DNA from 2 places in the Streptomyces sp. NPDC050856 genome. Region 2 is predicted to be linked to the other one. Evidence: riboswitches for the same ligand, from Rfam matches in the RefSeq annotation. Region 2 holds a riboswitch; the other holds the start of a gene.

Region 1 (4,003 bases), on a different contig from region 2:
ACGTCCTGCCCGAGTTCACCGAGCGCACCGGCTCGGGGATCCGCACTCTCGATCCGTACGGAAAGCTGTTCGAGGAGCGGATCATCCTCCTCGGCACCCCCGTCGACGACGCCGCCGCCGGCGATGTCGTCGCCCAGCTGCTGCACCTGGAACACGCCGCGCCCGACCGGGACATCTCGCTCTGCGTCAACTCCCCGGGCGGTCCGGTCGACGCCATGGTCGCGATCCACGACACGATGCGGATCATCACCTGCGACGTCGCGACGACCTGTCTGGGCCAGGCGGCCGGCACCGCCGCCGTCCTGCTGGCCGCCGGAGCGCCCGGCAAGCGCCTGGCCCTGCCCGGCGCGCGGGTGGTCGTCCGGCAGCCGGCCGTCGAGGAGCCGCTGCGCGGGCAGCCGTCGGATCTCGCGCTCCGGGCCGCGGAACTGCTGCGACTGCGCGGCCGGCTCGCCGGGCTGCTCGCGGAGCACACCGGCCACGCCCCGGAGCGGATCGAGGCCGACATCGAGCGCGACACGGTCCTGGACGCCGCCGGCGCCCTGGCGTACGGGCTGGTGGACCAAGTGGTCTCCAGCCGCAGGGGGTGACCCGGTGCTCCCCCCCCGAGCCGCCGCCGCTGCCCGCGCTGACCCGGGCCGAGGACGAGTTCATCGACGCGTACCTCGGCATGGTCGACCTGCTGGGCCGGGCCAACCCGGCGCGCGCCACCCACACCTATGGCGCCCTGCGCGCCGCGCAGGCCCTGGTCGGGCGCGCGACGGCGCTGCGCGACGCACTGGCGCTGATGCACCAACGCGGTGAGAGCGAGGTGCACTCGGGAACGCTGACACGCGCCCTGCGGATGCTGGACGGCGAACGGCGCGCCGAACGGGTGACGGTGCCTCAGGACCCCGTCGTCTGACGGATGTCGGCCGGCGCGACCGGACGCACCGACGGCGGAACCACCGGCCACGTTCGGCGTAGGCAGAAGAGGGAATTCCGTGCCGCACGAGTTGCGCACCGCGTGTACACACCTGGCGGAATATCACGTTCCAGTGCTGGTACGGGGATCGCCACCCGGCCTGCGCGTGGCGCCAAAAGCCCTCTGTCCACCCGAACGGATCAGTCGTGAGGAGCCTCACAAAACGCCGTTTCGGCTCGGCATTTCGCTCGTTGATGGGTCAAGATCCGTGACGACGACAAGCCCCCGCCACCGCGGCGGGGCGGTCCGGGCGGACGCCGAGTCCTGCCGCCGTCCGGATGACTGGTCGATGGAAGTGCATCGGCAGGAGTGGAGGACCCAAGCAGTTCGGGGTGACCGGAACCGTTCCGGTTCGGTCGTCCCTTGGGGTGAAGCCGCGTGAGCGGCCGGGCATCTTCGTTCTGCCCGAACCCGACAGGTCATCCTTCACAGGCGGCTGACGAAGGGTTGCGCGATGACTGCGCAGATTCATGTCCCGTCCCTGCTGTCCCGGGCCGGTGCCGTCTCGGCACTCACCCTCGCCGCCGTCGGCGGCACGATGCTGGCGCCCGGCGCCACGTCGGAGGCCCAGGCGGCACCGGCGCACGCGAGCAAGGCGCTGAACGTCGCCGCGTCCAAGAAGGGCGCGCCGTACAAGTACGGAGCGGCGGGTCCGTCCCGGTTCGACTGCTCCGGCCTGACTCTCTACTCGTACAAGAAGGCCGGCAAGAGCCTGCCGCGCACGGCGCAGCAGCAGTACAACAAGACCCGTCACATCTCGGCGTCCAGCCGCCAGAAGGGTGATCTCGTCTTCTTCCACTCCGGCCGCAACGTGTACCACGTGGGCATCTACGCCGGTAGCAACAAGATCTGGCACTCGCCGAAGTCGGGCTCGGTGGTGAAGCTCGACAAGATCTGGTCGAAGTCGGTCTGGTACGGACGCGTGCGCTGATCGCCCGCTGACGCGACCGAAGCGCCGCGGTACAGGGGACGCGCGTCCCGCGAGGCCGGTGAGAGCCCCTGTGCCGCGTCCCCGGCGCGCCGCTGGAGCGCGCCGGGGACGCGCAGCCCCCGGCGGCGCGGCACGACCCGGGGCGTCCCCGGCGCCGGAGCGGCGGCCGGCGCCCTCCCGGTGCGGCGAGCCCGCCGCGGGACGGCCCTCGAACGGCCCCCGGCGCCAGGGGGACGGTGGCCGGATCTCCGGCCGGGCGGGGACCAGGGCCTCGCGGGTGGCACCCCGCCGGGTGCGGCTCAGCTCTGGACGGGCGCCGTCCAGGGCAGGGCGATCCACACGGTCTTCCCGCCCTCCGCCGTCGGGGTGACCGAGAGCCGGCCCCCGCATTCGGCGGCGAGCCAGCGGATGATGACCATCCCCCTGCCGTTGTCCTGCTGGACGGCGGCCGGCAGCCGTCGGGGCCAGCGCGGGTGACTGTCGGTGACACCGATGCGCAGTTGCTCGTCCCGCTCCAGGCGTACGTCCACCGTGAAGGTGGGCGACTGGCCGAAGGTGTGCTGGACGGCGTTGGTGGCGAGCTCGGAGACGATCAGCCGGACCGTGTCGGCCGTCTCGGCCTCACCCGGCAGGCCCCACTCGGCCAGGACGTCCGCCACGTACCTCCGGGCGGCGGATACCGAGGCGGGATCGCTCGGCAGAGTGACGGAGGCTTCCTGGTGGTCTGCCATGGCGACGCTGTCCCTTTCCCACCGGGGCCGGTTTCCGACACGGAGCGGATGTCTTTCGCGGCCGGCCTCGGATTGCGCTTCGCGCCAGAGTGCCACTTATGTCGCCGCCCGTGGGGCCGATCCGGCAAGAGCTGCATATATCTGTCGCTCGAAGCGGTGAACCCTGCTACGCGAGAACGGATTGGGGCGGCAGACTGAGGGGTTGACCGGCTGACCGGTCGGGCGCGGGGAGCGGGAGGAGGCGGTCGTGCGCAGCACGCGGCACGGACCGGCGGTGCGCCGGCGCAAGCTGGGTGAGGAGTTGCGCGGACTGCGCCTGGGTGCGGGCCTGACCAGCCGGGAAGCCGCCCGGCTGGTCGGCTGGCACCAGTCGAAGGTGAGCCGGATCGAGACCGGTACGAGCGGGGTGAGCGGCGCCGACGTGACCCGGCTGCTCGATGTGTACGGGGTGCGCGAGCCACGGCTGCGGGCGCTGCTGGAGGCGCTGGCCGGCGCGGCGGACGGCGGGGGGCCGGGCTGGTGGCACGCGTACCGCGGGGTGCTGTCGCCCCCGTACCGCGACTTCATCAGCCTGGAGGCGCAGGCCTGCTCGGCGCGCACGCTGGAGACGTCGGTGGTGCCCGGCCTGCTGCAGACGCCCGACTACGCGCGGGCGGTGACCCGGGCGGCGCTGGAGGGGTGGCCGGCGGCGACCGTCGACTCCCTGGTGCGGGTGCGGATCGCCCGTCAGGAGGTGCTGCGCGCCGATCCGCCGCTGCGGCTGGAGGCGGTGCTCGACGAGGCGGTGCTGCGGCGGGAGGTGGGCGGCCGCGCGGTGATGCGGGAGCAGCTCCGGCGGCTGCGGGAGCTGGCCGGGTTGCCGCACGTGCGGTTGCAGGTGCTGCCGTTCACACTCGGGGGTTACGTCGGCCTCTCCGGATCTTTCGTTATTTTCTCCTTTCCGAACATTTCTGATCTGGATGTGGTTGCTCTAGACCACTTGACGAGTAGCCTCTATCTCGAACGCACGGAAGACCTCGAGGCGTACTGCGCCGCGTTCCGCACCATGCGGGCGCGCGCCCTCACGCCCGAGGAGTCGTCCGAACTCATCGCCGGGATCGGTGACGGCGCGTAGGGAGAGGCACCCCACATGTCTGCTTACCTCGCACACCACGACGGCCTGCGATGGCGGCGCAGCAGCCGCAGCGTGGGCATGAACAACTGCGTCGAGGCCGCCCGCCTCGGCCCCGGACGGCTGGCCGTCCGGGACTCCAAGCACCTCACCGGCCCGCCGCTGCGGTTCTCCGCGGCGGCCTGGACCTCCTTCGTCTCCTCCCTGCGGGGCGGCCGGGAGCCGGTCAGCTGACCGGCGGCGCGGTCCGCAGGACGGTGGCGACC
Region 2 (4,003 bases):
ACGTCACGGAAGTTGCGCACCCCGGTCAGTGCGGGTTCGGTCGAGGGAACCTGTGGCAGCTGCTGTGTCACGGGGGCTCCTGACGTGTCTGCCGTCGGCGCTGGTCGCCGACGATGTCGCTGGTCCGACGATACGACATCGGTACCTCGGGCAATCGTCCCCGGCACGGGCGCGGTTCCCTTGCCCGCGCCGGGGGCCGCGCCGGAAGGTGTGCGGGTCTGGCCGGTGCTGTGCGACCCCTGGGGGCCGCATGATCGAGACGGTGGGGGAGCGGCGGCGGATCCGGCTGCTCACCGGGGCGACGAGCGGCTACGCGCTGCATCTGACGGACACCGACGAGCTGCTCCACCCGCACTGGGGCCGCGTGTCACGGCCGCCGGCGCCGAGGCGCTCGCGGCGCGGCCGCTGCCTCAGTACCGGCCCTTCGAGTCGCGGCTCGACGGGCACGAGGAGTACCCGGTGGAGGGCGGGCCGCGTTTCGCGCGGCCCGCCCCGGCCGTCCGTCGACACCTCCCGGGAGCGGCAGTCGGCGCTCGCCCGCCGGGCCGCCGCCCTGGGCGTCGAGCTGTTCGTGGACGACGACGGCTGGTTCCGGGGGCGCGCCGGCGACCGGTCCGGGCGGGGGGACTGGGAGCCGGACCCGGACCGCTTCCCCGGCGGCCTGCGGCCCCTGGCGGACGAAGTGCACGGGCTCGGCACGGGGTGCGGCATCCGGGTCGAGCCGGAGATGGCCAAGCCCGACAGCGACCTCCACCGCGCCCGCCCCGACTGGGCGCAGCACCGGCCGGGTCGCCGCGGGACCGAGTTCCGCAACCAGCTGGTGCTCAACCTCGCCCGGCCGGACGGGCGGGAGCACCTGTGGGAACGGCTGCACGGGCTGCTGTCGTCCACCCCCGTCGACTTCGTGAAGTCGGACTCCAACCGGTGCTTCACGGACGCCGGCTGGCCGGGGGAGCCCTACCCGGAACGGCTCCGGGTCGAGCATGTCCGCGCGCTGTACGACCTGCTGGACCGGCTGCGCGCGGCACGTCCCGGTGTCGCCTTCGCGTCCTGCTCGGGCGGCGGCGGCCGGGTGGACCTGGGGGTCCTCTCCCGGACCGACCAGGTGTGGACCTCCGACAACACCGACCCGCTGGACCGGCTCGCCGTCCAGTACGGCTTCGGCCAGCTCCACCCGGCCCGGGTCATGGCCGCCTGGGTCACCGACAGCCCCGACGTCCACCTCAACGGGCGGACCGGCTCTTCGCGCCTCCGGTTCGTCAGCGCCATGGCCGGGGTGCTGGGCCTGGGTGGTGACCTGACGCGGTGGAGCGTGCGGGAGCTGGACGAGGCGCGGCGGTGGGTGGAGCTCCACAAGAGCATCAGGCCCGTGGTGCGGCTCGGTGAGCTCCACCGGCTGCGGGCACCGGGGGGCGACGGGCTGAGCACCGTGCAGTGCGCCCTCGGTGACGACGTCGTCGTACTGGCCTGGCTCCCGGCGCAGCGCCACGGGGAGCCGCCACCCCCGGTGCGGCGCGCGGGCTCGACCCGCGGGCGGGCTGCGTGTGCCGGGACACCGGCGAACCGCACCGGGGTTCTGTCCTGATTCACCATGTTTTGCCCACCGGGTTGACCGGTGACCTGGATGCGACCGTCATCCGGCTGCGCCGGGGGTGTTGAGCGGACTCGGTGGAGATAGTGGCTTCTGTCCGTATTGAGGCTTAGGTGTAACGTGCCCCAAAAATAGGGTAGATGGGGCGAGGGGCGTGAGCAGCGTCATAACGGTGACGGTCCGTGGCGAAAGCCCGGACCCAAATTCCGTGCGCAGAACGGAAATGCATGATCCGTAATCCACGCAGGGTGACCGGAATTACGCAGCGCCCCGCCGGCGGGGAATGCGCCGGGGAAAGGGGCGGCTTGTTCCGGCCGACCCGGCTGCCTTACGGTCACGGCAATCCGGCCGGACCGCCGAATCCTGCCACCGGTCGGAATTCGCACCCACCCACGCGCGGCAGGAGCGGGGGACCCAGGTAGTTCGCCGATCCCGGAATTCCGGGACCGGCTCGGGGTGAAGTCGCGTCGACCACGCGGCCGGGCAGCTCCAGCCCGAACCCGACAGCTCACCTCGCAGGCGCCGGAGAGGAATGCACCATGCCCGCGAAGGGTAAGCACCGCCGTCCCAAGTCCAGCCCCCTCACGCGCGGTTTCGTCGCCGCCGGTACGGGCGGCGCCGCCATCGCGCTCCCGCTGCTCGGCGCCACCGGCGCCCACGCCGCCTCGACGAGCGCCCCGGCCGCCGCACCGCAGCAGGCCGCAACCGCCGCCGCCGAGACCGCCCCCGCGTCCGCGCAGAAGGCCGTGCGGAAGGCCGCCCCCCGGACGTACACCGTGGCCGCCGGGGACTACCTCGCCAAGATCGCGCACAACAAGAACGTCAAGGGCGGCTGGCAGCAGCTGTACCGCGACAACCGCCAGGTGATCGGCGAGGACCCCGCCCTGATCCTGCCCGGCATGAAGCTCACGCTGGGCGCCAAGCCCTCCGCGAAGGCCGCCCCCGCCAAGCCCGAGGCGGCCCCGGCCGAGCCGAAGGCGGCGGAGACCCGGACCGAGTCCCGCGCCTCCCGCTCCGCCACCAAGGCACAGGCGCCCGCCCAGCCGCAGACCAGCGGCTCCGGCTTCACCGCCCCGGTCTCCGCCGGTGTCACCACCCCCTACCGCGCCTCCGGCTCCATGTGGTCCTCCGGTTACCACACCGGTGTCGACTTCGCGGCCCCCTCCGGCAGCACCGTGAAGGCGGTCGGCCCCGGCACCGTCGTCTCCGCCGGCTGGAGCGGCGCCTACGGCAACGAGGTCGTCATCCAGCACAGCGACGGCAACTACTCGCAGTACGCCCACCTCTCCTCGCTGTCCGTCTCGGCCGGCCAGACCGTGACCGGCGGCCAGCAGATCGGACTGTCCGGCTCCACCGGCAACTCCAGCGGCCCGCACCTGCACTTCGAGATCCGCACCGGACCCGGCTACGGCTCCGACATCGACCCGGTGGCCTACCTGCGCCAGCACGGCGTCTCCGTCTGACGCCCCCTCGGGCCCCGCCCGACCCCCCGCCGCCCGGCACCCCGACGACCAGGGAGCCGGGCAGCGGCGTATTCCGGCTTGGCCAACTCTTGACCGGTGGCGTATCTCACCATCCGTCAACCCCTCTTACGGTCGCGTAGGTCACATCGCGGGGTGAAGGATGTGGTGCCGTGGCAGACGATTCGACATTCAGAGACAGGAACGCGCACAGATACGTATTCGGGTCGTACGCGGCGATCGGTGACAGCTTCACCGAGGGCGTGGGGGACCCCGGACCGGACGGACGGTTCGTCGGCTGGGCGGACCGGCTCGCGGTCCTGCTCGCCGACCGGATCCCGGAGCCGGAGGACTTCCGGTACGCCAACCTGGCGGTACGCGGCCGGCTGCTCGACCAGATCGTCGAGGAACAGGTGCCCAGGGCCAAACAGCTCGCTCCCGACCTGGTGACCTTCTGCGCGGGCGGCAACGACATCATCCGGCCCGGCAGCGACCCCGACGAGGTGGCCGAGCGCTTCGAGCGGGCCGTCGCCGACCTGGCCCCGGCGGTCGGCACGGTCCTGGTGACCACCGGGTTCGACACCCGGGACGTGCCGGTCCTGCGCCGCCTGCGCGGCAAGATCGCCACCTACAACGGGCACGTGCGGGCCGTCGCCGACCGCTACGGCTGCCCCGTGCTCGACCTGTGGTCGCTCAGGTCCGTCCAGGACCGGCGGGCCTGGGACGGTGACCGGCTCCACCTCTCGCCGGAGGGCCACACCCGGGTCGCCCTGCGTGCCGGTCAGGTGCTCGGGCTGGAGGTCCCCGCCGACCCGGACCAGCCGTGGCCGCCGCTGCCGCCGCGCGGCACGCTCGAAGTGCGCCGCGACGACATCCAGTGGGCGCGCGAGTACCTGGTGCCGTGGATCGGCCGCCGGCTGCGCGGCGAGTCGTCCGGCGACCACGTCTCCGC

Evidence for each region. A riboswitch is a leader RNA that binds a small molecule or an ion and turns the genes downstream of it on or off. The one in region 2 is predicted to bind cyclic di-AMP.
Region 1: linked by a shared signal. The riboswitch ahead of AB0H53_RS05800 (C40 family peptidase) and the one ahead of AB0H53_RS25140 (LysM peptidoglycan-binding domain-containing M23 family metallopeptidase) in region 2 are both predicted to bind cyclic di-AMP.

What each region holds. Positions count from the first base shown of each region.
Region 1 is NZ_JBFAGV010000004.1:221,692-225,694, forward strand. Features, by position in the region: gene AB0H53_RS05790 (ATP-dependent Clp protease proteolytic subunit) at 1-590, shown strand, start outside; gene AB0H53_RS05795 (hypothetical protein) at 587-904, shown strand; cyclic di-AMP (ydaO/yuaA leader) riboswitch at 1,223-1,415, shown strand; gene AB0H53_RS05800 (C40 family peptidase) at 1,419-1,895, shown strand; gene AB0H53_RS05805 (ATP-binding protein) at 2,195-2,626, opposite strand; gene AB0H53_RS05810 (helix-turn-helix transcriptional regulator) at 2,874-3,740, shown strand; gene AB0H53_RS05815 (DUF397 domain-containing protein) at 3,756-3,971, shown strand; gene AB0H53_RS05820 (8-amino-7-oxononanoate synthase) at 3,964-4,003, opposite strand, start outside.
Region 2 is NZ_JBFAGV010000035.1:14,825-18,827, reverse strand. Features, by position in the region: gene AB0H53_RS25150 (tyrosine-protein phosphatase) at 1-71, opposite strand, end outside; partial or broken gene AB0H53_RS25145 (alpha-galactosidase) at 251-1,659, shown strand; cyclic di-AMP (ydaO/yuaA leader) riboswitch at 1,969-2,126, shown strand; gene AB0H53_RS25140 (LysM peptidoglycan-binding domain-containing M23 family metallopeptidase) at 2,131-3,054, shown strand; gene AB0H53_RS25135 (SGNH/GDSL hydrolase family protein) at 3,225-4,003, shown strand, end outside.